4 regions of the Streptomyces sp. SID5464 genome follow, and region 2 is predicted to be linked to each of the others. Evidence: riboswitches for the same ligand, from Rfam matches in the RefSeq annotation. Region 2 holds a riboswitch; each other region holds the start of a gene.

What was found. A riboswitch is a leader RNA that binds a small molecule or an ion and turns the genes downstream of it on or off. The one in region 2 is predicted to bind cyclic di-AMP.
Region 1: another riboswitch for cyclic di-AMP. It lies ahead of GTY47_RS36735 (C40 family peptidase); the one in region 2 lies ahead of GTY47_RS26060 (LysM peptidoglycan-binding domain-containing M23 family metallopeptidase).
Region 3: another riboswitch for cyclic di-AMP. It lies ahead of GTY47_RS08670 (transglycosylase family protein); the one in region 2 lies ahead of GTY47_RS26060 (LysM peptidoglycan-binding domain-containing M23 family metallopeptidase).
Region 4: another riboswitch for cyclic di-AMP. It lies ahead of GTY47_RS09685 (M23 family metallopeptidase); the one in region 2 lies ahead of GTY47_RS26060 (LysM peptidoglycan-binding domain-containing M23 family metallopeptidase).

Annotation. Positions count from the first base shown of each region.
Region 1 is NZ_WWIQ01000075.1:98,460-105,753, reverse strand. Features, by position in the region: gene GTY47_RS36770 (8-amino-7-oxononanoate synthase) at 1-937, shown strand, start outside; gene GTY47_RS36765 (DUF397 domain-containing protein) at 1,001-1,231, opposite strand; gene GTY47_RS36760 (helix-turn-helix transcriptional regulator) at 1,241-2,101, opposite strand; gene GTY47_RS36755 (ATP-binding protein) at 2,315-2,773, shown strand; gene GTY47_RS36750 (LysR family transcriptional regulator) at 2,776-3,702, opposite strand; gene GTY47_RS36745 (LysE family translocator) at 3,795-4,424, shown strand; gene GTY47_RS36740 (DUF6328 family protein) at 4,360-5,001, opposite strand; gene GTY47_RS36735 (C40 family peptidase) at 5,083-5,556, opposite strand; cyclic di-AMP (ydaO/yuaA leader) riboswitch at 5,560-5,772, opposite strand; gene GTY47_RS36730 (hypothetical protein) at 6,108-6,416, opposite strand; gene GTY47_RS36725 (ATP-dependent Clp protease proteolytic subunit) at 6,424-7,059, opposite strand; gene GTY47_RS36720 (hypothetical protein) at 7,190-7,294, shown strand, end outside.
Region 2 is NZ_WWIQ01000054.1:3,325-10,618, forward strand. Features, by position in the region: gene GTY47_RS26035 (aspartate aminotransferase family protein) at 1-482, shown strand, start outside; gene GTY47_RS26040 (XRE family transcriptional regulator) at 541-1,185, shown strand; gene GTY47_RS26045 (DUF6126 family protein) at 1,182-1,301, shown strand; gene GTY47_RS26050 (tyrosine-protein phosphatase) at 1,323-2,120, opposite strand; gene GTY47_RS26055 (alpha-galactosidase) at 2,300-4,375, shown strand; cyclic di-AMP (ydaO/yuaA leader) riboswitch at 4,687-4,848, shown strand; gene GTY47_RS26060 (LysM peptidoglycan-binding domain-containing M23 family metallopeptidase) at 4,853-5,743, shown strand; gene GTY47_RS26065 (DUF6250 domain-containing protein) at 5,942-6,655, shown strand; gene GTY47_RS26070 (SGNH/GDSL hydrolase family protein) at 6,818-7,294, shown strand, end outside.
Region 3 is NZ_WWIQ01000009.1:54,593-61,886, reverse strand. Features, by position in the region: gene GTY47_RS08695 (NAD(P)/FAD-dependent oxidoreductase) at 1-1,322, opposite strand, end outside; gene GTY47_RS08690 (Ppx/GppA phosphatase family protein) at 1,744-2,685, opposite strand; gene GTY47_RS08685 (DUF501 domain-containing protein) at 2,682-3,212, opposite strand; gene GTY47_RS08680 (septum formation initiator family protein) at 3,264-3,740, opposite strand; gene eno (phosphopyruvate hydratase) at 3,856-5,136, opposite strand; gene GTY47_RS08670 (transglycosylase family protein) at 5,399-6,079, opposite strand; cyclic di-AMP (ydaO/yuaA leader) riboswitch at 6,084-6,264, opposite strand; gene GTY47_RS08665 (transglycosylase family protein) at 6,493-7,294, opposite strand, start outside.
Region 4 is NZ_WWIQ01000009.1:294,921-302,214, forward strand. Features, by position in the region: gene GTY47_RS09675 (pitrilysin family protein) at 1-1,190, shown strand, start outside; gene GTY47_RS09680 (pitrilysin family protein) at 1,187-2,575, shown strand; cyclic di-AMP (ydaO/yuaA leader) riboswitch at 2,768-2,931, shown strand; gene GTY47_RS09685 (M23 family metallopeptidase) at 2,945-3,730, shown strand; gene GTY47_RS09690 (GntR family transcriptional regulator) at 3,918-4,613, shown strand; gene GTY47_RS09695 (HPr family phosphocarrier protein) at 4,753-5,034, opposite strand; gene GTY47_RS09705 (bifunctional GNAT family N-acetyltransferase/acetate--CoA ligase family protein) at 5,213-7,294, shown strand, end outside.

The DNA of each region.
Region 1 (7,294 bases), on a different contig from region 2:
CGGCTCCCGGCTCGTCACCGGCAGCACCGAACTGCACGCCGAACTCGAACGGGAACTGGCCGATTTCTGCGGTGTCGAGGCGGCCCTCGTCTTCTCCTCCGGCTACGCGGCCAACCTCGCGGCGGTCACCGCGCTGGCCCCGCACGGCTCCCTCATCGTCTCCGACGCGGGCAACCACGCCTCGCTCATCGACGGCTGCCGGCTGGCCCGCGGCACCACACAGGTGGTGGCGCACGCCGAGCCGGAGGCCGTGCGCAAGGCGCTGCACACGCACGGGGGCACGGCGATCACCGTGTCCGACACGGTCTTCTCGGTCGACGGCGACGCGGCCCCGCTCGCCGCGCTCGCCGAGGCGTGCCGGGAGCACGGCGCGGGTCTGGTGGTGGACGACGCCCACGGCCTGGGCGTCCTCGGTGACGGCGGCCGCGGCGCCCCGCACGCGGCGGGGCTCGCGGGCGCCGACGACGTCGTCGTGACGGTCACGCTGTCCAAGTCGCTCGGCAGTCAGGGCGGAGCCGTCCTCGGCCCGGCCCGGGTGATCGACCACTTGGTCAACGCGGCACGGACGTTCATCTTCGACACGGGTCTCGCCCCCGCGGCGGCGGGGGCGGCCCTGTCGGCACTGCGGCTGCTGCGCCGCGAGCCGGAGCGCGCGGCTCGGGTCCGCGCGGTGGCGGGCGAGTTGCACGCACGCCTGACCGCCGCGGGTCTGGAAGCGGTACGTCCGGACGCCGCGGTGGTCTCGGTGCGGGCGCCCTCTCCCGAGGACGCCGTGCGCTGGGCGGCCGGGTGCCGCGCGGCGGGCCTGGCCGTGGGCTGCTTCCGTCCTCCTTCCGTGCCCGACGGCATCTCACGGCTCAGGCTGACCGCCCGCGCGGACCTGACCGCGGAACAGATCGAACGCGCTGTACGACTGATCGGCGAGACGCGGCCATGAGTCGGCGTGACACGGCCGTGCGTCGCTCGACGACGGACTGATCAGGAGTGGTTCGGATGCGGCTCAGATGCGGTCGACCGCGGCCGTGAACTCCGTCCAGCTCCTCCGTGAGAAGAGCAGTGCGGGCCCGGCCGGGTCCTTGGAGTCGCGCACGGCGAGCAGTCCGGCCCAGGGCGGGGCGGCCGGACACGCGGTCTCGACGCAGTTGTTCGCGCCGGTGCTGTAGCTGCTGCGCAACCACCGCACACCGTGCAGTTCGATGCTTGAGGGGACGTGACGAGGCAGTGCACGCATGGTGCCTCCTTACGCGCCGGCGGCTGTCCCGGCGATGAAATCCAACGAGTCCTCGGGCGAAAGGGCGTGGATCTGAAGGGCGTTGAAGGCCTCCGTGTAGGCCCGGAGGTCTTCTTTCCGTTCGAGGTAGAGGCTACTCGTCAAGTGGTCGAGAACAACAACATCCAGATCAGATGTGCTCGAAAATGAGAAAATAACGAAAGGGCCGGTGACTCCGATGTGCGCCCCGGCGGCGAACGGCAGCACCTGGAGCCGCACTTGGGGCAGCCGCGCCGCCTCGACCAGCCGTTCCAGCTGCCGGGCCATCACCCCGGGCCCGCCCACCTCCCGCCGCAGCACCGCCTCGTCCAGGACGGCGCTCAGTTCCAGCGGCGGATCCGCGCGCAGCACGTCCTGCCGGGCCAGACGCACCTCGACCAGCGTGTCGAGCCGGTCCTCCGGCAGCCCCTCCACCGCGGCCTTCGTCACCGCACGGGCGTACTCGGGCGTCTGGAGCAGCCCCGGGACGACCGTGGTCTCCAGCGTGCGCATCGCGCCGGCCTGTGACTCCAGGCTGATGAAGTCCCGGTAGGTCGGCGGCAGCACCCCGCGGTAGGCGTGCCACCAGTGGGTCCGCCCGCCACTGTCCTCGGACCCCGCCAACACCATGAGCAACTCGCGCAGTTGAGCGTCCGCCACGGCGTACGCGTCGAGAAGTAACCGCACATCGGCCGGTTTCACCCCGCTCGTGCCCGTCTCGATACGGCTGACCTTCGACTGGTGCCAGCCCACCAGCCGGGCCGCCTCACCACTGGTGAGCCCCGCCGAGGTGCGCAGCGCGCGAAGTTCGGCGCCCAGTTTCCGGCGGCGCACCGCGGGACCGTGCTGCATGGGTTACTCCTTACTCCTTCCGAGCCACCCAAATACGGTCTCGCGTCGCAGAGTTCACCGCTTTGAGCGACAGATATATGCATATCTTGGTGGATCGCCGCCCTTCCGGGGTGTTCTGGTGGCACTCTGGCGACGAAGCACCAGTCCGGGACCGTACTCGAACCTTCCGCTCCGTGTCGGACTGCGGTCCCGTGGGAAAGGGACGACGTCGCCATGGCAGACCATTTGGAAGCATCCGTCACTCTGCCGAGCGATCCCGCCTCGGTCTCCGCAGCGCGCGCCTACGTGGTGGGCACGCTGGCGGAGTGGGGCCTGCCGGCGGACACGGAAGTGTCCGACACCATCCGGCTCATCATCTCCGAACTCGCGACCAACGCCGTCCAGCACACGTTCGGACAGTCGCCCACCTTCACGGTGGACGTCGAACTCGACCGCGACGAACACCTGCGCATCGGCGTCACGGACAGCCACCCGCGATTCCCCAGACGCCTGCCCGCCGCCGTCCAGCAGGACAACGGGCGCGGCCTCGTCATCATCCGCTGGCTGACCGCGGAATGCGGCGGCAGGCTCAGGATCCGCCGCACCCGCGAGGGCGGCAAGACCATCTCGATCGAACTCCCGTGGACCGTCCCGGTCCAGCCCGTGACGGCTGCGGGGCAGCAGGAGCCGTGATCTCACCGCATCTCTGACGCGTGCCGCGCGCGGCCGAACGCCCCGCGCAACAGGGCCCGGAAGGCCTCCACGGCAGGCGCCGCCTCCTCGCCCCGGTAGGCGACCGAGATCGTACGGCGCAATTCGCCCGCCCCGAGCGGGCGCACCCCGACCGGCGTGACCGATGTCCGCGCCACCATCTCCGGTACGACGCCCACCCCGAGCCCCGCGCTGACCAGTGCGCACACCAGCGCATAGCCGGGTGTCGAGACCAGGACCGACGGGCTGGCCCCGGCCCGCGCCAGCGCCGCCTCCACACCCTGCCGGGAAGGATGTTCCGGCGCCATGCTGATCAGCGGCTGACCTGCCAGTTCCGTCAAGGGAAGCCTGGACGTGCCGTCGGCGAGGGCATGACCCGGGGCGGTCACCAGAACCAGCTCCTCCACCAGGACCGGCTCCAAGCGGACGGAAGCGGGGAGCGAGAGGGCGTCGGCGGGCTCGTACGTGTGCGTCAGGGCCAGGTCGATGTCACCGGCGGCCACGGCCATGACACCGGTCGGCGGTTCGTGGTCGGCGACGGACAGCTCCACATCCGGGTGAGCCCGGCGGAACGCGCTCAGTACCGGCGGCAGCAGATGGATGCCCGCCGTCTGGAACGTCCCGAGCCTCAGGACGCCGCCCGACAGACCGGCCAGCCGGGCCAGTTCATGACGGGCCCGCTCCAACTCGTCGAGCACGCGCCGGGCCCGTGCCACCAGCAGCTCGCCCGCGCCCGTCAGCCGCGCCCCGCGGTGATGCCGGACCAGCAGCGCCGAGCCGGCCTCCCGCTCCAGCTTGGCCAGTTGCTGGGAGAGCGCGGGCGGGGTGTAACCGAGGCGCTCGGCCGCCCGGGTGATGGACCCGGCCTCCGCGACGGCGACCAGAGCCGCGAGCCGGGTCGGGTCGTACATGCCGCTGACCTCCACAGACCAAAGCGATGCTTAAGGCTTCCTCAGGATATTCGACATACCTGCTGAAGGCCCTGGTCCGGCAGGCTGGCCGCATGGACGCACAACTCATCGCCTTCACCGGGGTGGCGGCGGGCATGGTCGCGATGCCGGGCGCCGACTTCACGGTGGTCGTGCGCAACGCCCTGGTCTCCCGCCGGGCCGGCGTGGCCTGCGCGCTCGGCATCGCGGGCGGGCTGCTCCTGCACACCGCGCTGGCCGTTGCGGGGGTCGCCGCGGTCCTGGCCGCCGTGCCCGCGCTGTTCCGGGCGCTCCAGCTGCTGGGCGGCGGCTACGTCCTGTACCTGGGAGCGCGGACGCTGTGGTCACTGCGCGGGCACCGTGCCGTGGTCGCCGAAACCACGGGGACCGCTTCGTCCGCCGTGCGTCCCTTGCGGCAGGGCTTCGTCACGAACGCCCTGAACCCGAAGGCGCCCATCACCTTCCTCAGCCTGCTGCCGCAGTTCGTGCCCGCGAGCGGTCCCGCGCTGCCCCGGACGCTGCTGCTGGCGCTGATCGTGGTGGTCCTCGCCCTGCTGTGGTTCCCGGCCGTGGCGCTGCTGGTGGACCGACTCGGCCGCCGGCTGCGGGAGCCGCGTGCCGCGCGGGCCGTCGAGGGGGTCACCGGGGCCGCGCTGACGCTTCTCGGCGTGCTGCTCCTTCTCGAACCCCTGAGGGCTGCCTGATCGTGCCGCGCGGCGGTGCGGGGATCCGGACGGGACCCCGGGACGCAGGCTCCTCGCTGGTGGCTTGCGGCCGTCCGGGGCTGCCCTGCGTCTCGTCGCGCAGCCCCGCTCGCCGCACCAGCCGGGGGAGCAGCCCCCACAGACCGACGCAGACCAGGAACGTCGCCGCGCCCGCGGCGATGCCGCCGGCCCGACTGGTCGTCACATCGACCACCAGCAGGACCGAACCGCTGAAGGCGAACACCAGAACGATCAGACCGGTGGTGGCCAGTCGTGAGGAGACCTGCACGATGCGCGGCTTGGCGCCCTGCTGGAAGAGCGAGCGGTGCAGCGCGGCCGGCGCGGTGAACAGGGCCGCGGCCAGGACCGCCAGCAGCAGCGTGATGACGTAGGTGACGCGCTGGACCGTGTCGAGGGACGTGAAGCGCGAGGTGAACGCGAGCGACAGCAGGAACGCGAAGAGGATCTGTACGCCCGTCTGGGTGACCCGGAGCTCCTGGAGCAGCTCGACGAAGTTCCGGTCGGCGCGTTGCAGCGGAGTCTCGCCGCGCGCGGTGCAGGGACGGTGCTCGGCCATGGGGGACGGGTAACCACTTGAGGCCGTGTCACGCCCCGGCGTGCGGCGGCGCGTCAGGGACGCCGCCGCACGCCGGGCGGATCACCTCACGCGTCCGTACCAGACGCTCTTGGTCCAGATCTTCTGCAGCCGCACCACGTCCCCGCTCTTGGGGGCGTGCCAGAGCTTGTTTTTACCCGCGTAGATACCGACGTGGTACACGCTGCTGCCCGAGTGGAAGAACACCAGGTCTCCGGCTTTGCGGTTCTTGGCGGAGATGTGGCGCGTCTTGTTGTACTGCTGGGCGGCCGTGCGGGGGAGCTTCTTGCCCGCCTTCTTGAACGAGTACAGCGTGAGACCCGAGCAGTCGAACCTGTGCGGGCCGGTGGCCCCGTACTTGTAGGGCGATCCCTTCTTCGAGGCCGCTATCTGGAGTGCCTTGGTCGCCGGTGTGGCTGCCGCCGCCTCGGAGGAGAAGCCGGGAGCCACGATCGAGCCGCCCACGGCGGCGATGGTGAGGGCCGAGGCCGTACCGGCCCGGACCATGAGCGACGGGACACGATTGAGCGCAGTCATGCGCAACCCTTCGTCAGCCGCCTGTGAAGGATGACCTGTCGGATTCGGGCTGGCGAAGTTGCCCGGCCGCTGACGCGGCTTCACCCCAAGGGCTGCTCGGACCCGGTCATGGCGTGACCGTCCCGGCGACCCGTCGTGCTTGGGTCCTCCACTCCTGCCGATCCACTCCTGTCGACCGGTCATCCGGGCGGCGGCAGGACTCGGCGTCCGCCCGGACCGCCCCGCCGCTGCGGCGGGGGCTTGTCGTCAGACGGGATCTTGGCTCATGGTTGTCCCGAAATCCCAACGGAACCGGGGATTTGTGTTGTTACTCACCACTCACCCGTTCGGGTGGACACGTCTGTGTTCGAGCCACGGTCCACAGGCCCACTGGCCGTCGGACCAGCGATGGAATGTCCCATTCCGCCCTTCGGTCACGCGCGTTGCGCAACTGTGAGGGCCCGAAAAAAGGACTCTCGTCTACTCCGAACAGGGGTACGTCGTTCGGCCCGTTTCGACTCAGGCCCGGGCGCTCCGTCGACAGGGCGGGTGTCCGGGCCGGTGAGGCGGCGTCAACTGACGGACTCGGGGGGCAGGGTGACGCGGGCCGTGCGCCGCTCGCCGTCCAGCACCCGCAGTGCCCGGCCGAGGGTGCCGGCGTGCAGCTCCGTCTCGCCCCGCTGGTGCATCAGCGTCAGTGCGTCACGCAGCGCGGTCGCCTTGCCGACCAGGGCCTGGGCGGCGCGCAGTCCGCGATAGGTGTCGCCGGGCAGCGCCGGGTTGATCCGGCCGAGCAGATCGACGACCTCCAGGTAACGGTCGATCAACTCCGCCTCGGCGCGTGTCAGCGCGGGCAGCGGCGGCAGTTCGGGTGGGAGCACCGGCGGCTCACTCTCCGGTCGGCGGGGCCAGGGTGGCCTTGCGGTTGGGGATGATCCGGTCCACCAGGCCGTACTCCACCGCCTCCTGGGCGGTGAGGACCTTGTCGCGCTCGATGTCCGCGCTCACCTGCTCCCGGGTGCGCCCCGTGTGCCGTGCGAGCATCTCCTCCATGCGGGTCCGGATGCGTGTCAACTCGTCGGCCTGGATCGCCAGATCGCTGGCCTGTCCGCGGACCGGCTCGGGCAGGGCGGGCTGATGGATCACCACCCGCGCGTCCGGCAGCACGGATCGCTTGCCGGGCGTGCCCGCCGCCAGCAGCACCGAAGCGGCCGCGCCGGCCTGGCCCAGGCAGGTCGTCACCACGTCGCAGGCGACGTACTGCATCGTGTCGTAGATGGCCGACATGGCGTGGAAGGTGCCGCCGGGGGAGTTGATGTAGAGCGAGATGTCACGGTCGGGGGCCTGGTGCTCGAGGTACATGAACTGGGCCATCACGTCGTTCGCCGAGGTCTCGTCCACCGGCGTCCCGAGGAAGACGATCCGCTCCTCCAGCAGCTTCGAGTACGGATCCATCGACCGTTGTCCGGACGCCGTGCGTTCGGTGAACTCGGGCAGCACGTAACGGGCGGACGGTCGGGTCATGGCGACCCCCTCCTCGCGGGCAGAGCCGTCTCCGGCGACAGCTGTGTCTGTAAAAAATGTACAGGACGTACTTTTCAGAATGGAGGCAGATCGTGGGGGCGGGTAGATCACGCCGCGGTGCGCCGGGCCCGTGGTGCAGCGTCAGCAGATCAAGAAGCTGCCGTTGCGCGAGAGGATCGCGGCGGCGCGACGGCTGGCCGAAGGGCTGGACCCCGAGCTGCCGGACGCGCCGGTG
Region 2 (7,294 bases):
GCTTCGGGTCCAACGCGCAGGCCATGGCGGCGGGCCTGGCGGTGCTGTCGGTGATGGAGAACGAGCAGATCGTCGCCGGCGTCCGCACCACCGGGGAACTGCTCAGATCCCGGCTCGCGGCGCTGACGGACAAGTACGAGATGCTCGCCGACGTCCGCGGCCGGGGCCTGATGATCGGCATCGAGTTCGGCCGGCCGAAGTCTCTGAAGCTGCGCAGCCGCTGGGCCATGCTCCAGGCCGCGCGCAAGGGCCTGTTCGCGCAGATGGTCGTCGTACCGCTGCTCCGGAAGCACCGGATCCTCACCCAGGTCTCCGGCGATCACATGGAGGTGATCAAGCTGATCCCGCCGCTGATCATCGGCGAGCGGGAGGTGGACCGGTTCGTCGACGCCTTCACGGCCGTGATGGACGACGCGCACGACGGGGGCCTGGTGTGGGACTTCGGCAAGACGCTCGTCAAACAGGCGGTGGCCAACCGCTGATTCTTGCCTCAGAGGCAAGAAATTTGCCGCCAGGGCAAGGCTCCGGCTGAATGGAGCCATGAGCTCCTCCGAGACCGAGCGGCCCTCCGGGGCCGCCCCGTCGGCTGACCGGGCAGCGGATCCGCTGCCCGCCGTCGCGCCACAGCTGCGGTCGTTGCGGCGCCAGGCCTCCCTGACCCTGGAGGCCGCGGCCCGCGCCGCCGGACTGTCGCCCGCCCACCTCTCCCGCCTGGAGACCGGGCAGCGCCAGCCATCCCTGCCGATGCTGCTCGCGCTCGCCCGCGTCTACGGTACGACGGTCGCCGAGCTGCTCGGCGAGACGGCCGCCGCCCGGGACGCCGTCATCCGCGCCGCCGACATGGAACCGACCGCGGCGGGCGGCTGGACGTACTGGCAGGCCGGCGCGCCCGCGCGCGGGATGCAGGCCCTGCGCGTCCACGTCCCGTACGGCTCCCAGGGCGACATCGTGCGCGTCCACCCCGGCGAGGAGTGGCTCCACGTGCTCCGGGGACGGCTGCGACTGCGCCTCGGCGACACCACGCACCAGCTCGCGCCGGGCGACAGCGCGCACTTCGACTCGCTGACCCCGCACCGGATCGCCGCCCAGGACCCGGACGGCGTCGAACTGCTCTTCGTCCACACCCTCTTGCAGAGCCCCACGGCCGCCCTGTGCCTGGGCCCCACCCCAGGAGACATGCCGTGAAGGACATGGAGGAGAAGTTCCCCCGCGCCCTGTGGGTGCGGCTGTTCATCTACCTCGTCGTGGGCCATGTCTTCGCGGCCTTCGTGTACCTGCTGTTCGAGGTGGGGGCCAAGTAGCCGCCGGGCCGGCGCCGTACGTCAGTCGAGCAGCCGCTCGCGCAGCCGCTCCCGGGCCTCAGGCGTGAGCCCGAGCCCCTTCTCCAGATAGGCGTCGACGCCGCCCCACGTCTCCTCGATGGTGTCGAAGGCCGCCGCCAGGTACTCGGCGCGCGCGTCGAACAGGGGGCTGAGCAGCTCCATGACCTCGGGGGAGTAGGCCGAGGCGGCGGAGCTGCTGCGGTGCACCTTGTAGCGGCGGTGCTTGGCGTTGGACTTCAGGTAGTCCTCGAGGATCGCCTCGCGTTCGACACCCAGGGCGAGCAGCGTCACCGCGATGGACAGACCCGCCCGGTCCTTGCCCGCCGCGCAGTGCATCAGGGCGGGGACGCTGTCCTCGGCGAGTGCGTGCAGCACCTGGGAGTGCTCGGCCGTGCGACTCCTGATGATCATGCGGTACGAGGCGATCATCCGGTCCGCGCCCTTGCCGTCCGAGAGGATCGCGCGCAGCTGGTCGAGGTCGCCGTCGCGGACCATCTTCCAGAACTCGGCGCCGTCGGCGGGGTCGCTCAGCGGCAGGTTCACATTGCGCACGCCCGGCAGCTCGACGTCCGGCCCTTCGAGCTTCTGGTCGGCCGCGTTGCGGAAGTCGAAGATCGTGTGCAGGCCCAGGGTGGTCAGGAAGGCGGCGTCCTCCCCGGTCGCATGGGCGAGGTGGCCACTGCGGAACAGCACTCCCCGCCGCACCCGTCGTCCGTCCACGGTCGGCAGTCCCCCCACATCGCGGAAGTTGCGCACTCCGGCCAGCTCGGGCTCGGTCGACGGGACCTGCTGTGTCACGTGGGCTCCTCCCCATCGGCGCCGCCGGCGCGGCTCGTCGACGGGCACCACTCGACGATACGACATGCCTGCCTGGGGCAATGAGTTGTCCACAGGCGTTGCCCGGAGCGCCCGAAGCCCCCGATGATGTTGGCGCCTGGTCGCACCTGGTCGGGCTTGTTCGAATCTGTGAGGCCATGATGCTGGACATCTCCGAAGACGGTCGTACGTGGGTGCTCTCCGGGCCGGCCAGCAGCTACGCCGTCCACGTCACCGACCGCGACGAGCTGCTGCACCTGCACTGGGGCGCCCGGATCGGCCTGGCCGACGCCGAGGCCCTCGCCGTCCGGCCGCTGCCGGACTACTGGCCCTTCGAATCACCGCTCGACGGGCGCGAGGAGTACCCGGTCGAGGGCGGTCCCCGTTTCGCCCGGCCCGCCCTGTCCGTACGCACCGGCGAGCGGCGCGGCACGGAGTGGACCTACGAGGGGCATGACGCCGAGGACGGTGAGCTGCGGCTGCGCTTCCGCGACGGCGACCTCGCCGTCACGCTGCACTACCGGATGCGCTCCTCGACGGACGTCGTCGAGCGCTGGGTGACCCTCGACAACCACGGACCCGCCGTCGAGGTGCTGCGCGCCGACTCCGCCACCTGGACCCTGCCCGACCGCGACACCTGGCGGCTGTCCCAGCTGCACGGCCGCTGGGGCGCCGAGTCCCGGCTGGAGCGCTCCGCCCTCACCCACGGCGAGAAGGTCATCGGCAGCCGCCGCGGCCACACCGGTCACCAGCACCTGCCGTGGGTCGCGCTCGACACCGACGCGACGGAGGAGCGCGGCGAGGTCTACGGATGCGCGCTGGGCTGGTCCGGGTCCTGGCGGATCGCCGTGGCCCAGCTCCCGGACGCGCGCGTGCAGATCACCGGCGGGGCCGGGTACGACGACTCGGGCCTGCTGATGCTGGGCACGGGGGAGTCGTACACGACCCCCGTCTTCGCCGGGCTCTGGACCGACGGCGGCTACGGCGGGGCCAGCCGCGCCTGGCACGCCTACCAGCGGGCGTACGTGATCCCGGGCGCCGACCAGGACCGGCCGGTGCTGTTCAACTCCTGGGAGGCCACCGAGTTCGACATCTCCGAGGAGCAGCAGCGGGCGCTCGCCGAGCGGGCCGCCGCCATGGGCGTCGAGCTGTTCGTGGTCGACGACGGCTGGTTCGGGACGCGCACCAGCGACCGGGCCGGACTCGGCGACTGGACCCCCAACCCCGACCGTTTCCCGGGCGGCCTCAAGCCGCTCGCCGAGCACGTGCACGGCCTCGGTATGCAGTTCGGGATCTGGGTCGAGCCGGAGATGGTCAACCCGGACAGCGACCTGTACCGCGCGCACCCGGACTGGGTGCAGTACCAACCGGGACGAAAGCGGACGGAGTTCCGCAATCAACTCGTACTGAACCTCGCCCGTGTGGACGTTCAGGAGTACCTCTGGGAGCAGCTCGACGGGCTCCTCTCCAGCGCCCCGATCGACTACGTCAAGTGGGACTTCAACCGCTGCTTCACCGACGCCGGCTGGCCGGACGACCCCTACCCGCAGCGTCTGTGGGTCGACCACGTCCGTGCCCTGTACGCCCTGCTGGACCGGCTGCGGGCCGCACACCCCGGGGTGGCCTTCGAGTCCTGCTCGGGCGGCGGCGGCCGGATCGACCTCGGCGTGCTCGGCCGCACGGACCAGGTGTGGACCTCGGACAACACCGACCCGCTCGACCGGCTCGCCATCCAGCACGGCTTCAGCCAGATCCATCCGGCCCGGGTCATGGCCGCCTGGGTCACCGACAGCCCGAACGCCATGCTCAACCAGCGCGCCAGCTCACTGCGGTTCCGGTTCGTCAGCGCCATGGCCGGGGTGCTCGGGGTCGGCGGCGACCTCACGAAGTGGACGGAGCGGGAACTCGCCGAGGCGCGGGACTGGGTGGAGCTGTACAAGGAGATCCGGCCGGTGGTGCAGCGCGGCGAGCTGCACCGGCTGCGCCCGCCGGAGGGTGGCCTGAGTGCCGTGCAGTACGTGCTCGGCGACGAGAGCGTCGTCCTCGCCTGGCTCCAGGCGCAGCGCTACGGCGAGCCCGTTCCGGCGCTCCGGCTGCGGGGCCTGGACCCCTCGGCGTCGTACGAATGCCTCAAAACGGGCGAAGTTCACCGAGGTGCCGTGCTGCTCCACCACGGGCTGCGGGTCGGTCTGCGCGGGGATCTGGACGCCACCGTCGTCCGACTTAAGCGCAAGTAGTCGTTCTGTCCGAATAGAGAGCGCTTCGGTTATTTAGGCATAACGTGCCCCGGTCGTAAAGGAGATGAGGCCGGGGTGCGTGAGCATCGTCATATTCGTGACGATGTGTTGTTGCCATGTGCACGTAATTCCCGCGTCATTCAGGGATATTGAGGGAAGTGATTGATCGGTAATCCACGCTCCGTGACGGAAAATGTGCCGGTGCGTCAAGAAAAACGCCGTCACAGGCAACCGCACGCTTGTCCCTTTGCGTCCTGGTCGCTTACGTTCCACACCAATCCGGACGGACGCCTAATCCTGCCGCCGCCCGGAGCCCGCACACACTGACCCGACGTACGGCAGGAGCGGGGGACCCACAGGTAAGACGCCTGTTCCGGTTCCCGGAACGGCTTGGGGTTAAGCCGCGCCTCGGCGTGGCCGGGCATCTCCAGTCCGAACCCGACAGCTCACCTCGCAGGCGACGGAGAGGAATTCGCCATGCCCGCGAAGGGTAAGCACCGCCGCCCGAAGAACCAGCGTTTCACCCGCTCCATCGCCATCGCCGGAACCGGCGGGGCCGCTCTCGCTCTTCCGCTCATGGGAGCCGCCGGCGCCCACGCCGCCACTCCGCAGTCGGCTCCGGAAAAGGCCGTCCAGTCCGCTCCGGCCGCCGAGAAGAAGGCCGCCGAAAAGGCCACGGGCGTTCGCACGTACACCGTGCGGGCCGGTGACTATCTGGCGAAGATCGCCGACGAGCAGAACGTCGACGGCGGCTGGAAGAAGCTCTACGCGGACAACCGTGACGCCGTCGGCGACGACCCGTCGCTGATCCACCCGGGCCTGAAGCTGTCGATCGGCAAGAAGGCGGCGGCGAGCGAGTCCAAGTCCTCGGCCCCGGCGAAGCCCTCGGCGTCCAAGTCCTCCGCCTCCGAGTCGTCCTCGAAGCCGGCCGCCGCCAAGCCGGCCGCCGCGGCCTCCAGCGGCTTCACCCTCCCGGTGGAGGGCGCCACCGTCGGCACCCCCTACCACATGTCCGGCAGCATGTGGTCCAGCGGCTACCACACCGGTGTCGACTTCGTCGTCCCGACCGGCACCTCGCTCAAGGCCGTCGGCGCGGGCACGGTCGTCTCCGCCGGCTGGGGCGGCGCGTACGGCAACCAGGTCGTCATCAAGCTGAACGACGGCTTCTACGCGCAGTACGCCCACCTGTCCCAGCTCTCCGTCTCGGCCGGCCAGACCGTGACCGCCGGGCAGCAGATAGGCCTGTCCGGTGCCACCGGCAACGTGACCGGACCGCACCTGCACTTCGAGATCCGCACCACGCCGGACTACGGCTCGGACGTGGACCCGGTCGCCTACCTGCGCTCGCACGGCGTCTCCGTCGGCTGACCGACCGCACGACCACCTGCCTGACACGCGACCGAAGGCCGGACCCCGACCCCCGGGTCCGGCCTTCGGCGTGCGTGGTGCGCCCTTCCGGTCGCCTCAAGGGATCGACAGCGGGCGGCAGTTGGGACACAGTGATCCCGTCCGGAGCGCAAGCGCTTTCTAGAGCCTTCCAGACGGATCCCGAAGGAGATGTGTCCCGTGCCGACCACCCGCAGGGCGTTCGGAGCCCTGACCGCCGGAGCCGCCCTGGCGGCGCTCGCCCCGACGGGGGCCGCGTACGCCGCCCCCCGGCGCCGCCGTCTCATCGCCCACGACGACTTCTGCCACGGCCTCGGCCAGTGGGCCACCGAACTCCAGGACGGCGGGACGGTCACCGCCTCCCGTGGCGTCCTTGAGATCGACGTACCGAGCGGCGCGACCGTCTGGTTCAGACGGCGGCTCGAAGGCCCGTACGTCCTGGAGTACACCGCGACGCCTGTGTCGGAGGGCGGGGCCAACGACCGCGTCTCGGACCTCAACAACTTCTGGAACGCGACCGACGTCCGCTCCCCGGACGATCTCTTCGCCACCCCGCGTGGTGGGGCGCTGGCGGAGTACGACCACCTGACGACGTACTACGCCGGTTACGGGGCGAACCACAACACCACGACCCGGCTGCGGCGGTATGTCGGCGAGCCCGGTGTCCGGCCCCTGGTCTACGACTACACCGAGCCGCTGCTGGTGCCGGGTGAGCCGAACCGGGTGCGGATCGTCTCCGACGGTTCGACGGTGCGGTGGTGGAACAACGGGAGGCTCGTGTTCGACTACAGCGATCCGGAGCCGTACACCACTGGGCACTTCGGCTTCCGGACCGTGTGGAGCCACTTCCGGATCGCAGGGTTCCGGGTCTGGGAGTCGCGGGCTCGGGATTGAACCCGCAACGTCACTGACTCATAGGCTATTCCGGAGTTGGCGAACACTTTAGGAGTGGCTTATCTCACCGCCAGTCAACCCCTTCCTACGGTCGCGTAAGTCACATTCGAAGGTGAATCATGAGCTGCTGTGGCAGACGATTCGAAGAGTGACAGCAGAGCAGTGATCGGGTCGTACGTGGCGGTGGGGGACAGCTTCACCGAGGGCGTCGGTGATCCCGGCCCCGACGGGGCGTTCGTCGGCTGGGCCGACCGGTTCGCCGTCCTGCTCGCCGACCGCCGGCCCGAAGGCGACTTCCAGTACACCAACCTCGCCGTGCGCGGGAAGCTCCTCGACCAGATCGTGGCGGACCAGGTTCCGCGGGCTGTCGAAATGGCCCCGGACCTCGTCTCGTTCTGCGCCGGGGGCAACGACATCCTCCGGCCCGGCACCGACCCGGACGAGGTGGCCGAGCGCTTCGAGCGGGCCCTCGTGCGGCTCACCGCCGTGGCCGGCACCGTGATGGTGACGACCGGGTTCGACACCCGGGGGATGCCCGTGCTCAAGCACCTGCGGGGCAAGATCGCGACGTACAACGGGCATGTCCGGGCCATCGCCGACCGGTACGGCTGCCCGGTGCTCGACCTGTGGTCCCTGCGC
Region 3 (7,294 bases), on a different contig from region 2:
GCCTCGTAGAACTCCTCGCGCGGCGTCTCGATCGCGCCGAGCGAGACGACCTCGCGCTTGAGGAACATGCCGAGCGTCCAGTCGGCGAAGACGCGGATCTTGCGGTTCCAGGTCGGCATCGCCAGACCGTGGTAGCCACGGTGCATGTACCAGGCGAGACGGCCCTTGAGCTTGATCTTCATCTTGCCCATGACGATCATCGCCACGCCCTTGTGGAGGCCGAGACCGGCCACCGCGCCCTTGTTGGCGTGGGAGTAGTCCTTCTGCGGGAAGCCCCGCATGCCGGACAGGACGTTGTCGCCGAGGACGCGGGCCTGACGCAGCGCGTGCTGCGCGTTCGGCGGGCACCAGGCGTTCTCGTTGCCCGCCTTGCGGCCGACGAGGTCCGGGACCTGGGCGTTGTCGCCCGCGGCCCAGATGTAGTCCGTGCCCTTGACCTGGAGGGTGGTCTCGCAGTCGACGTGGCCGCGGGGCCCGAGGGGCAGGCCGTAGCGGGAGAGGACCGGGTTGGGCTTGACGCCGGCGGTCCAGACGATCGTGTTGGAGTCGACCTCGAGGCCGTTCTTCAGCACCACGTGGCCGTCGACGCAGGAGTCCATGGAGGTGGACAGGTAGACCTCGACACCGCGGCCCTCGAGGTGCTCCTTGCCGTACTTGCCGAGCTTGGGGCCGACCTCGGGGAGGATCTTGTCGGCGGCGTCGACGAGGATGAAGCGCATGTCCTCACGGGACACGTTCTTGTAGTACTTCGCCGCGTCCCTGGCCATGTCCTCGACCTCGCCGATGGTCTCCGCACCGGCGAAGCCGCCGCCCACGAAGACGAAGGTGAGCGCCTTGCGGCGGATCTCCTCGTCGGTGGTGGAGTCGGCCTTGTCGAGCTGCTCGAGGACGTGGTTGCGCAGGCCGATGGCCTCCTCGATGCCCTTCATGCCGATGCCCTGCTCGGCGAGGCCGGGGATCGGGAAGGTGCGGGAGACCGCGCCGAGCGCGACGACCAGGTAGTCGAAGGGCAGCTCGTACGCCTCGCCGACGAGCGGGGCGATCGAGGCGACCTTGCGGTCCTGGTCGATGCTGGTGACCCGGCCGGTGAGGACCTCCGCCTTCGGCAGCACGCGTCGCAGCGGGACGACGACGTGGCGCGGGGAGATGTTGCCGGCGGCGGCTTCGGGGAGGAAGGGCTGGTAGGTCATGTACGACCGGGGGTCGACGACCGTGACGGTCGCCTCTCCGTAACGCATCTTCTTGAGGATGCGCCGAGCTGCGTACAGGCCTACGTACCCACCGCCTACTACGAGGATCCTGGGACGCTCCGTGGTGCTCATGCCATCGAGTATCCACCCGCTTCAGGGGGGTGGCTCGTGCGCCCCTTCACAAGCTCGGGTGGGGGGTGTGTTATCCTCCGCGGCCCGCGTGATCCATGTCATGGTGACAACCGGGCTCCTTTGTGCACCCCTGACCGTTGTCAATGCCGCGTGAGCTGCCTCTCTGCACCCGAGGAGCCTCCGTGAGGCCCTCCCGGGGTGCCGCTTCGAGCACCTCGGTGGACACCTCCATACCATGCTTCTGAACATGTTCAAAGGCCTGTTCAGCCCCCGGACGGGTCAACGGGGCCCCTCCGATCGCCCGGGAGGGCCGAATTCCTTGTGAAGAACTTCACGAACTTTTCCGGCGGGCTGTCGCCGGGGGGTCGCCCGAACCCCCCGGGACGCGCTCATTCGTGATCCATGCCTGCTCAGAAGCGGGCTACGCGACCGACCACGCGATGCCGTCGAGGATGTCGTGCTCGCTGACCACGACCTCCTCCGCGCCGATCCGCTCCATGATCGACAGCAGTACGAGGGCCCCCGCCCCGATCACGTCGACCCGGCCCGGGTGCATGGAGGGCACCGCCGCGCGCTCGGCGTGCGTGGAGCGCAGCAGCCACTCGGTGATCTCGCGGACCCGGTCGTGGGAGACACGGGAGTGGTGGATGGCGGCCGAGTCGTACTCGGGCAGCTCCTGGGCGATCGCCGACACGGTCGTCACGGACCCGGCCAGGCCGACCAGCGTGCGGGCCTCACGCAGCGGGACCGTCTCCTCGGCCAGGTCGAGGGCGGCCTCGATGTCCGCCCGCATGGCCGCGATCTGCTGCTCCGTGGGCGGGTCGCTCACCACCCCGTCCCGGACCAGGTGCCGCTCGGTCATGCGGACACAGCCGATGTCCACCGAGCGGGCCGCGCGCACCTGGTCGTCGCCGACGACGAACTCGGTCGAGCCGCCGCCGATGTCCACGACGAGGTAGGGCTTGGGCAGGTGGTCGCGCCCGGCGAGCTCCTTGGTGGCGCCGGTGAAGGAGAACTCGGCCTCCTGGTCCCCGGAGATCACCTCGGGCTCGACGCCCAGGATGTCCAGCACGCCGCGCACGAACTCGTCCCGGTTCTCGGCGTCCCGGGAGGCGGAGGTGGCCACGAACCGCAGCCGCTCCGCCCCGTGCTCCTTGATGATCCCGGCGTACTCGCGGCAGGCCGCGAAGGTCCGCTGGAGCGCCTCGGGGGCGAGCCGGCCGGTGCGGTCGACGCCCTGCCCGAGCCGGACGATCGTCATACGGCGGTCCAGGTCGGTCAGCTCGCCGGTCCCGGGGTCGGCGTCGGCGACCAGGAGCCGGATGGAGTTCGTACCGCAGTCCACAGCGGCGACACGGGTCACTGGGCGTCCTCCTCGGCGGTCGTCACGCAGGCGCCCTTGCGCCACCACTCGGGCAGCATGGCGAGGGCCTCGTCGCCCAGCGGGTTCACTCCCGGCCCCGCGGCCAGCGAGTGCGCCACCAGCACGTGCAGGCACTTCACCCGGTCCGGCATGCCGCCCGCGCTCGGGAAGTCCTTCAGCTCCTCGATCTCGTCACGGCGCCTGATGTAGTCCTCGTGGGCCGCCCGGTACGCCGCCGCAAGCTCCGGGTCCGAGGCCAGCCGCTCGGTCATCTCCTTCATCACGCCGTTCGCCTCCAGCGTGCCGATGGCCGAGTTCGCCTTCGGGCACGTCAGGTAGTACAGCGTGGGGAAGGGCGTGCCGTCGGGCAGCCGGGGGGCCGTCTCGACGACGTCGGGCTGCCCGCACGGGCACCGGTGCGCGATCGCGCGCAGGCCGCGCGGGGGCCGGCCGAGCTGCTGCTTGAAGGCCTCGACGTCCGCGTCGGTGGGCTCGGTGCGCGGGGTGGTCGGCGGGGGCGTTTCCATGACTGTGTTCAGGCTGTCTTTCTGGGTTCAGGTCACTGGCTGGGGTCCGGGTCACCGGTCGGAGGCGTCGGCCTTGTCGACCCCGTCCCAGACGTTCGAGTACCAGGGGCGGTCGGCCGCCCCGAGGTCGGCGTGCGACTGCTCCGCCGCGTGCGGGTCGACGACGATGAACCCCGTCTCCCCCGGCATGACGTAGTGCAACCGCTGCCGGATCTGCTGCTCCGCGTACGCGTCGTCCTGCCAGCGCGCCTTCTGGTCGCGCAGCCGTTCGACGCGCTGCCGGGCCTGCTGCTGTTCACGCTGGAGGTCGTCGATCTCGGCGCGCTGCGAGACGTACTCCCGCATGGGGTAGGCCAGAGCCACGATCAGCGAGCACATCACCAGGGCGAGCAGCGCGGCCCGGCCGGTCAGCCGGGAGCGGCGGGCCTGGCGCTTGGTCTGGGAGCGGTAGACCCGGGCCGCGGTCTGCTCACCGAGCAACCGGATCCTGGTCGCGGTGGAGAACCGGTCCCGGTCCTTCACGGCCATGTCTGTCCGCCTCCCGCTCCGCCGTCATACGCGCGTACGTCCCCGGACACGGTACGGGACCGAGTACGGGGACGTACGTACGACGCTGCCTCTTACGGGTCGGGCCTTTCGGCGATCAGCCCTTGAAGCGCGGGAAGGCGCTGCGGCCGGCGTACACCGCCGCGTCGTCGAGGATCTCCTCGATGCGCAGCAGCTGGTTGTACTTGGCGACGCGCTCGGAGCGGGCCGGGGCGCCGGTCTTGATCTGGCCGCAGTTGGTGGCGACGGCCAGGTCGGCGATGGTGACGTCCTCGGTCTCGCCGGAGCGGTGGGACATCATGCACTTGAAGCCGTTGCGCTGGGCCAGCTCGACGGCGTCCAGGGTCTCGGTGAGCGAACCGATCTGGTTGACCTTGACCAGGAGCGCGTTGGCCGCGCCCTCCTCGATGCCGCGGGCCAGGCGCTCGGGGTTGGTGACGAACAGGTCGTCGCCGACGAGCTGGACCTTGTCACCGAGCTTGTCGGTGATGGTCTTCCAGCCCTCCCAGTCGTCCTCGAACAGCGGGTCCTCGATGGAGACGAGCGGGTACGCGTCGACGAGCTCCGCGTAGTACTCGGTCATCTCGGCCGCCGAGCGCTCCTTGCCCTCGAAGGTGTAGACGCCGTCCTTGTAGAACTCGGACGCGGCGACGTCGAGGGCGAGGGCGATCTGCTCGCCGGGGGTGTAGCCGGCCTCGTTGATCGCCTCGAGGATGAGGTCGAGGGCCTCGCGGTTGGAGCCGAGGTTCGGGGCGAAGCCGCCCTCGTCGCCGAGGCCGGTGGCCAGGCCCTTGGACTTCAGGACCTTCTTCAGCGTGTGGTAGACCTCGGCGCCCCAGCGCAGGGCCTCGGAGAAGGACTCCGCGCCGATCGGGGCGATCATGAACTCCTGGATGTCCACGTTGGAGTCGGCGTGCGAGCCGCCGTTCAGGATGTTCATCATCGGCACCGGCAGCAGGTGCGCGTTCGGGCCGCCCAGGTAGCGGAACAGCGGCAGGTCGCTGGCCTCGGAGGCGGCGTGGGCGACGGCGAGCGAGACGCCGAGGATGGCGTTGGCGCCGAGGGAGCCCTTGTTGTCGGTGGCGTCCAGGTCGAACATCGCCTGGTCGATCAGGCGCTGCTCGGTGGCGTCGTAGCCGACCAGCTCCGGGCCGATCTGCTCGATGACCGCGAGGACGGCCTTCTCCACACCCTTGCCGAGGTAGCGGTTCGAGTCGCCGTCGCGCAGCTCGATGGCCTCGAAGGCGCCCGTGGAGGCGCCGGACGGGACGGCGGCACGACCGGTGCTGCCGTCGTCGAGGCCGACCTCGACCTCGACCGTGGGGTTGCCTCGGGAGTCCAGGATTTCCCGGGCTACGACGACGTCGATGGACGGCACGAGCATCTCCTTCTTCATGTGACGCGGGTACGCGGGCCGCGTGGACCCGGCGAGGCGCGGGCCGCGGTGGCTCGCGACATGAGCCTAACCGGCTCCGGGCGATCGGCCACCGGGTCGCCCACCCCATGGACAGAACCGAGAGTAAATTGTTTCCGAACGGAACAAAGCCGGATCGCAAAGACCGGCAGAAAAAACCCCGCCCCGGTGCGTACGGGGGACGACGCACCGGGGCGGGGGCCCGTGGGGACCGGGGGGCCGCCGCTTACTTCAGGTGCAGCTGCTGGCCCGGGTAGATCAGGTTGGCGTCCGTGATGATGTCCTTGTTCAGCTCGAACAGCTTCTCCCAGCCGCCCTTGACCTTGTGCTCGGTCGCGATCGAGCTGAGGGTGTCGCCCTTGACGACCTTGTACTCGCCGTCACCCTTCTTGACCTTCTTGCCGGTCGGGGTGGTGACGGTCTTCTGGCTCTTCTGGGTCTGCGCCGGGCGCTCCTCGGAGCGGGAGGCCGGCTGCTGCTCGGTCTGGCGGGTCTCCGTGGAACCGCTGCTCTGCGCGGAGCCGCCGCTGTAGCCGGCGCTCGACAGACCCTTGCCGCAGACCGGCCAGGCACCCTTGCCCTGGCTCGCGAGGACCTTCTCGGCGATCTCGATCTGCTGCTCCTTGGTGGCCTGGTCGGCGGTGGAGGCGTACTTGGTGCCGCCGTAGCCGGACCAGGTGGAGGCGGAGAACTGCAGACCGCCGTAGTAGCCGTTGCCGGTGTTGATGGACCAGTTGCCGCCGGACTCGCACTGGGCGACGGCGTCCCACTCGGAGGCGGTGGCGGCGGAGGCGTTGCCGGCCGCCATCAGCGGGGCGGCGACGGCGGCACCGGTGACACCGGCGATGGCGATGACCCGAGAGGCCTTGGACGGACGGCGGTGCGTGCCCTTGCCGGAAAACAGCATGGAGAGATCCCCTCACCGACGCCTGCGAGGTGAGCTGTCGGGTTCGGGCCGGTTGAGTTGCCCGGCCGCGTCCCTCCCGGGACACGGCTTCACCCCAAGCCGGAGCCCTGCCGTCGAGTTGCCTCAACCGCCGGGCCCGGCACTTACCTTGGGTCCCCCGCTCCTGCCTACGGCGCTTGACGCGACGACTGTTCCCGTGCGGCCGCTGGCAGGATTCGGCGTTGCGGCAGCCGGGGCTCGCGGTGGCGAGCGGTCATGACCGTAGACACGCGATCCGCGGAATTTCAAAGACGATCAGGGCTTCTGAGATCTATCTCTCACCGCGCTTATAAGGGACATTCGGCGCGAACGGTGACGTGAACTCGCACGGTTTCGGGGTGACTTCCGCCGCCGTTTCCGGACTGCCCCACCGGCTACTCGTCGTCCGCTTCGACCCTTACCGTGAGCTTCTGACCGGGGCGGATGAGGTTCGGGTCGGCGCCGACGGCCGTCTCGTTCCCGGCGTAGAGCGCGTGCCACCCGCCGCTGAGGTCAAGGGAGTTCGCGATGGACCAGAGGCTGTCGCCGGGGCGGACGGTGTAGGAGCCGTCCGTCGCCTCCCGAGAGGCCTCGCCGCCGCGCGAGGCGTGCCGTCCGGCGGCTCCGGACGTACGGCCGTCCTCGGCCCCGGTGTCCTCGTCGGCGCTGGGGCCGCGGTGGCGGCCGGAGGCGCTGTCGGTTCCGGTTCCGGAGAGCGCCGAAGAGCCGTCGCCCTGCCGGGACTTGTCGGGTTCGTCACTCTCGGCGGCGGTCGACGGGGAGCTGCCGGACTCCTGGTCCTGCGACTGGTCCCGCGTCGAGGAATCGGCAGAATCGGATGACTTGTCGGACTTGGCGGTGTCACCCTCCGAGGTCGACTGCCCGTCAGGGGACGACGATGGGGACGGAGACGACGAAGAGGGCGAAGAAGACGAAGAGGATGACCCGGACGACTCGGATGACTCGGAGGAGTCGAGCAGTCCGGGTGAGTCCGTCGGAGCGGACGAGTCGGAGGAGCTGGACGAGTCGGACGTGCCCGAGTCCTTGTCCTGCTGGAGGCCGGAGAGCAGCCCGCAGGTGCGCCACGCACCGACCCCCTGGTCGGCGAGGATTCTCTCGGCCACGGCTATCTGCTGGGAGCGGCTGGCCAGGTCGGCGCTCGGGGCGTAGTCGAGACCGCCGTGGTTCTCCCAGTCC
Region 4 (7,294 bases), on a different contig from region 2:
AGGGTTCCGCCCAGGTGAAGGGCAACGGCCACTTCGAGCTCGTCCAGGGCGCGGGCGGCTCGCTGAACGGCACCACCAGCTTCGAGCGGACCAACTACTTCGAGACGATGCCCGCCCACCAGCTGGAGCTCGCCCTCTGGCTGGAGGCCGACCGCATGGGCTCCCTGCTGGCCGCCCTCGACGACGAGTCGATGGAGAACCAGCGGGACGTCGTCAAGAACGAGCGCCGCCAGCGCTACGACAACGTCCCCTACGGCACCGCCTTCGAGAAGCTGACCGCCCTCGCCTACCCGGAGGGCCACCCCTACCACCACACCCCGATCGGTTCGATGGCCGACCTGGACGCGGCCACCCTGGAGGACGCGCGCGCGTTCTTCCGCACCTACTACGCGCCGAACAACGCCGTGCTCTCCGTCGTCGGCGACATCGACCCGGAGCAGACCCTGGCCTGGGTGGAGAAGTACTTCGGCTCCATTCCCGGCCACGACGGCAAGCCCGCGCCCCGGGACGGCACGCTGCCGGAGATCATCGGCGAGCAGCTGCGCGAGGTCGTCGAGGAGGAGGTCCCGGCGCGCGCCCTGATGGCCGCCTACCGACTGCCGCACGACGGCACGCGCGCGTGCGACGCGGCCGACCTGGCCCTGACCGTCCTCGGCGGCGGCGAGTCCTCCCGCCTGTACAACCGTCTGGTGCGGCGGGACCGTACGGCCGTGGCGGCCGGCTTCGGCCTGCTGCGGCTCGCCGGGGCGCCCTCCCTGGGGTGGCTGGACGTGAAGACGTCCGGTGACGTGGAGGTCCCGGTCATCGAGTCGGCCATCGACGAGGAGCTCGCCCGGTTCGCCGATGAGGGCCCCACGGCCGAGGAGATGGAGCGCGCCCAGGCCCAGTTGGAGCGCGAGTGGCTGGACCGGCTGGGCACGGTCGCCGGCCGCGCCGACGAACTGTGCCGGTACGCCGTCCTGTTCGGCGACCCGCAGCTCGCCCTGACCGCCGTGCAGCGCGTGCTGGAGGTGACGGCCGAGGAGGTCCAGGAGGTCGCCAAGGCCCGCCTGCGGCCCGACAACCGCGCGGTGCTCGTCTACGAGCCCGTCGCCGACGAGGCGGGCGACGCGGAGACCGCCGAGGACGCCGACACCACCGAGGACACCGCAGCCGCGGCCCTGAACGAGAACGAGGAGGCGGCCAAGTGACCGAGCTCGCCACGATGGACTTCCACCCCCAGCCGCAGGCGGGCGAGGCCAAGCCGTGGGCCTTCCCGGCCCCCGAGCGCGGCACGCTCGGCAACGGCCTGACGGTCCTGCGCTGCCACCGCCCCGGCCAGCAGGTCGTCGCCGTGGAGGTGCTGCTGCACGCGCCCCTGGACGCCGAACCGGCCGGCCTCGACGGCGTGGCCACGATCATGGCCCGGGCCTTCTCCGAGGGCACCGACAAGCACTCCGCCGAGGACTTCGCCGCCGAGTTGGAGCGCGCGGGCGCCACCCTCGACGCGCACGCCGACCACCCCGGCGTCCGGCTCAGTCTGGAGGTGCCGGCCTCCCGGCTCGCCAAGGGGCTCGGCCTGATCGCCGACGCCCTCAGGGCGCCCGCGTTCGCGGACAGCGAGGTCGAGCGGCTGGTCCGCAACCGCCTCGACGAGATTCCGCACGAGCTGGCCAACCCCGCCCGCCGTGCCGCCAAGGAACTCTCCAAGGAGCTGTTCCCGGCGGACTCGCGCATGTCGCGGCCCCGCCAGGGCACCGAGGAGACGGTCGCCGCGATCGACTCCGCGGCCGTACGCGCCTTCTACGAGCGGCACGTCAGGCCCGCCACGGCCACCGCCGTGGTCGTCGGCGACCTCACCGGCATCGACCTCGACGCCCTGCTCGGCGACACGCTGGGCGCCTGGACGGGCTCGGCGGCCGAGCCGCGCCCGGTGCCGCCGGTGACCGCCGACGACACGGGCCGGGTCGTCATCGTGGACCGCCCCGGCGCCGTCCAGACGCAGCTGCTGATCGGCCGGATCGGCCCGGACCGGCACGACCGCGTGTGGCCCGCGCAGGTGCTCGGCACGTACTGCCTCGGCGGCACCCTCACCTCCCGCCTGGACCGCGTCCTGCGCGAGGAGAAGGGCTACACCTACGGGGTGCGGGCGTTCGGCCAGGTCCTCAGGTCCGCCCCGGACGGGACCGGTGCCGCGATGCTCGCCATCAGCGGCTCCGTGGACACTCCCAACACCGGCCCCGCCCTCCAGGACCTCTGGACGGTGCTGCGCACCCTCGCCGCCGAGGGGCTGACCGACGCCGAGCGGGACGTCGCCGTGCAGAACCTGGTCGGCGTGGCGCCGCTGAAGTACGAGACGGCGGCGGCCGTCGCGAGCACGCTGGCCGACCAGGTCGAGCAGCATCTGCCCGACGACTACCAGGCCACCCTGTACCGGCAGCTCGCCGCGACCGGCACCGTGGAGGCCACCGCGGCGGCCGTCAGCGCCTTCCCGGTGGACCGTCTGGTGACCGTGCTCGTCGGTGACGCGGCGCAGATCAAGGGCCCGGTCGAGGCCCTGGGCATCGGCGAAGTCTCCGTCGTGGCAGCCGAGTAGCGGCCCGCGCGCGCAGGGGCCCTGGTTGTCTTCCAAGGCACCAGGGCCCCTTTATGCCCGAATTGATATGGAGGTTGCCTGTCTGCCCTGTGGGATGCGCTACAAAAGCCGGGATCCGTTTGGGAATTGAAAGTGGCCCCGCTTAGCGTCGTCCGGGCTGTTCGTCAGGCAGTGCGCCGCACCCGCGGCACCGGACAGTCATCGCCGAGTCCCCGTACGGCGCGAGCCAGGGGAGCCGGGGACCCACCGCAGTCCCTGGGGTGAATCGGACGCCCGAGCGAGCCGCGAGGGGGTCCGTAGGAGACCTTCCTGCTCCGAACCCGTCAGCTAACCCGGTAGGCGAGAAGGAAGGAAAGGACCAGGCACTCCATGGCGTTCACCCGCGCCACCGGGAAGCATCGTCGTCCCAGCCGGATGCAGCGCGGCACGGCCCGCGCGGCGGGCGTCGCGGCCCTCGCCACCACCGGTGTCATCGGCACCGTGGCCGCCCCGGCCTTCGCCGCAGAGCCCGCCGTCGAGCAGACCGGCCTCACCCCCGTCGTCACCATGGGCGACACCGTGGCCCAGCAGATCGACGCCCAGGCCGCCGCCCAGAAGCAGGCCGCCGAGGAGGCCGCCGCCAAGAAGAAGGCCGAGGAGGCCGCCCGCGAGCGGGCCGCCGAGGCGGCCAAGGAGGCCAAGGAGGCGGCCGAGAAGGCGCGCGAGGCCAAGGAGCGCGCCGCCCGCGAGGCCGAGCGCAAGCGCCTCAACACTTTCGTGCCCCCGATCTCCGGCTCGTACGTCTCCACCGGCTACCGGGCCAGCAGCGGGCTGTGGTCCTCCGGCAGCCACACCGGCGTCGACTTCCACGCCGCCAGCGGCACTCCCGTCCACGCGGTCGGCATGGGCACGGTCGTCGAGGCCGGCTGGGGCGGCTCCTACGGCAACCAGATCGTGATCAAGATGAACGACGGCACGTACACCCAGTACGGCCACCTGTCGTCCATCAGCGTCTCGGTGGGCCAGCGGGTCACCCCCGGCCAGCAGATCGGCCTGTCCGGCGCGACCGGCAACGTCACCGGACCGCACCTGCACTTCGAGGCCCGTACCAGCCCCGAGTACGGCTCCGACATCGACCCCGTCGCCTACCTCCGCTCGCACGGTGTGAACGTCTGACGGCGTACCACTCCGCTTCCCGAGGCCCCGGCTCCCCGAGCCGGGGCTTTCGGCGTTTGTGACGCCCGGCTGTCCAAAAAATATCCATGGATTCCGGTCCCCCGTCGGAAATTCCGGCTCATTGCAATAGAGTCACGGAACACGCGTCACTCGTCGACGTTTCACGGGGATTAAACGGAGGTCGGTCATGCGTATTCCCGCGCACTCGGTGTGCACGGCCATCCGGGACGACATCGTCGCGGGTGTCTACGAGCGCGGCAGCCGGCTGACCGAGGAACTCCTCGCCCGCCGCTACGGCGTCTCGCGCGTCCCCGTCCGGGAAGCCCTGCGCACCCTGGAGGCCGAGGGTTTCGTGGTGACCCGGCGGCACGCGGGCGCGTGCGTCGCCGAACCCACCGAGCAGGAGGCCGCCGACCTGCTGGAGATGCGGCTGCTGCTGGAGCCGCTCGGCGCGGCCCGCGCCGCCCAGCGCCGCACCGAGGCCCATCTGAAGGTCCTGCGCGGGCTGGTCCGGCTCGGCCAGGAGCGCGCCCGCCGGGGCAACAGCGACGACCTGCGCTCCCTGGGCGGCTGGTTCCACGAGACGCTCGCGCAGGCCTCCGGCAGCCCCGCGCTGACCTCGATGCTCACCCAGCTCCGCCACAAGATCGCCTGGATGTACACCGTCGAGGCGCCGGCCGGGCCGGTGGAGTCCTGGACCGAGCACGGCGCGATCGTGGACGCGGTGGCGCGCGGGGACAGCGAGCGCGCGCGGGCGGTCACGGCGCTGCACACCGAGCGCGCGACGGCCGCGCACCGGTTGCGTTTCGGTTCCGCCGGGGAGCGGGCCGAGCGTGTGAGGAACTCGCAACATCCCGTAAACACGGCGAGCCTGCGGCATTAACACGGGAGCCGTATACAAAGAGCAGGAAATTCGCGGGGGATTATTTCTGCTGCCCGTCAACGGGAATTCCACGTCCCGCGAACCGGAATGGCGAAGGGCTCGCCCGATGAATTCGGGCGAGCCCTTCGGAGATGCGCACTCAGACGGTCTCGGGCAGTTCCTCGAGGCCCTCGGAGACCAGCTTCGCCAGCCGGTCCAGGGCGGCGTCCGCACCCTCGGCGTCGGAGGCGAGGACGATCTCCTCGCCGCCCTGGGCGCCGAGGCCGAGGACGGCCAGCATGGAGGCCGCGTTGACGGGGTTGCCGTCTGCCTTGGCGATCGTCACCGGGACGCCTGCGGCCGTGGCGGCTCGGACGAAGATGGAGGCGGGGCGGGCGTGGAGGCCCTCGGCCCAGCCGACGTTGACGCGGCGCTCAGCCATGTGTTGCTGCCCTTCAGTTTTCAGGGTTGTCTAGACCAGTTTCCCATACCGTGAAGCTGCGCCGGAGCGGTCCTGACGTACCGCCCCGGGGTGCCGTCGGATCGCGGCCTCGACCCGACTGACGCCCTCCACAGACTGCCTCGCGCCGCTGTCGGACGCTAGCCGTACTCTGGGGCCCATGCAGACCTCGCCGGACCGGCACGAGTATCCCGCCCACTGGGAAGCCGACGTGGTGCTGCGCGACGGTGGCACCGCGCGCATCCGGCCCATCACCGTTGATGACGCCGAGCGCCTGGTCAGCTTCTACGAGCAGGTCTCCGACGAGTCGAAGTACTACCGCTTCTTCGCGCCGTACCCTCGCCTGTCCGCCAAGGACGTCCACCGCTTCACGCACCACGACTTTGTGGACCGGGTGGGACTCGCGGCCACAGTCGGCGGCGAGTTCATCGCCACCGTACGCTACGACCGGATCGGCGCGGACGGAACGCCCGCGTCCGCACCGGCCGACGAGGCCGAGGTCGCCTTCCTGGTGCAGGACGCCCACCAGGGCCGGGGCGTCGCCTCCGCTCTCCTCGAGCACATCGCCGCCGTCGCCCGCGAACGCGGCATCCGCCGCTTCGCCGCCGAGGTGCTGCCCGCCAACAACAAGATGATCAAGGTGTTCACGGACGCCGGGTACACCCAGAAGCGCAGCTTCGAGGACGGCGTCGTCCGTCTGGAGTTCGACCTCGAACCCACCGACCGCTCCCTCGCCGTCCAGTACGCGCGCGAGCACCGTGCCGAGGCCCGGTCCGTGCAGCGACTGCTCGCGCCCGGCTCGGTCGCCGTCATCGGAGCCGGGCGCGCCCCGGGCGGCGTGGGCCGCAGCGTCCTCGGCAACATCCGCGACGCCGGGTACACCGGCCGCCTCTACGCTGTGAACAGGGCACTGCCCGAGGGACAGAAGGAACTCGACGGGGTCCCCGCCCACCGCTCGGTGCAGGACATCGACGGCCCGGTCGACCTCGCCGTCGTCGCCGTGCCGGCCGAACACGTGCCCGAGGTCGTCACCGAGTGCGGCGAACACGGCGTGCAGGGGCTGGTCGTGGTCTCCGCCGGATACGCCGAGAGCGGCAGCGAGGGGCGCGAACGCCAGCGCGCACTCGTGCGGCACGCGCGCACGTACGGCATGCGGATCATCGGGCCGAACGCCTTCGGCATCATCAACACCTCCCCGCGCGTACGGCTCAACGCCTCCCTCGCGCCCGAGACGCCGCGCCCGGGCCGGATCGGCCTGTTCGCCCAGTCCGGCGCCATCGGCATCGCCCTGCTGTCCCGGCTGCACCGGCGCGGCGGCGGCGTCACTGGCGTGACCGGCGTCTCCACCTTCGTCTCCTCCGGCAACCGGGCCGACGTCTCCGGCAACGACGTCCTCCAGTACTGGTACGAGGACCCCGACACGGACGTCGTCCTCATGTACCTGGAGTCCATCGGCAATCCCCGCAAGTTCACCCGCCTCGCCCGCCGGACGGCCGCGGCGAAGCCACTGGTCGTGGTCCAGGGCGCCCGGCACGCGGCCGCGCCCCAGGGGCACGCCGTACGGGCGACCCGGCTGCCGCACGCGACCGTCTCCGCGCTGCTGCGGCAGGCCGGCGTCATCCGGGTCGACACCATCACCGAGCTGGTGGACGCCGGACTGCTCCTCGCGCGCCAGCCGCTGCCGGCCGGGCCCCGGGTGGCGATCCTCGGCAACTCCGAGTCGCTCGGGCTGCTCACCTACGACGCGTGTCTCGCCGAGGGGCTGCGGCCGCACCCCCCGCGGGACCTGACCACGGCGGCCTCCGCCGCGGACTTCCACACGGCCCTGTCGCGGGCGCTGGCCGACGACCGGTGCGACGCGGTGGTCGTCACCGCCATACCGGCGGTGGGGGAGGGCTCGGTCGCGGACGCGGCCCTCGCCGACGCGCTGCGCTCCGCGGCGGCCGCCGCCCCGGCCAAACCGGTCCTGGTGGTGCACGTGGAGCTGGGCGGCCTGGCGGAGGCGCTGTCGGCGGCGGCGAGCACGGCACCGCAGGCCGACGCGGACAGCCCGCCACAAGCCCGGCCCGGCGCCCCCCGGACCACCCCCCGCCCGACGCCCCCGGGAGAACCTCCTGAGGGCGAGCACCTCATCCCCGCCTACCCCGCCGCCGAACGTGCCGTGCGTGCCCTCGCGCAAGCCGTCACCTACGCGCAGTGGCGGCGCGACGCCGCCGACCCCGGCAAGGTGCCCGAGTACGAG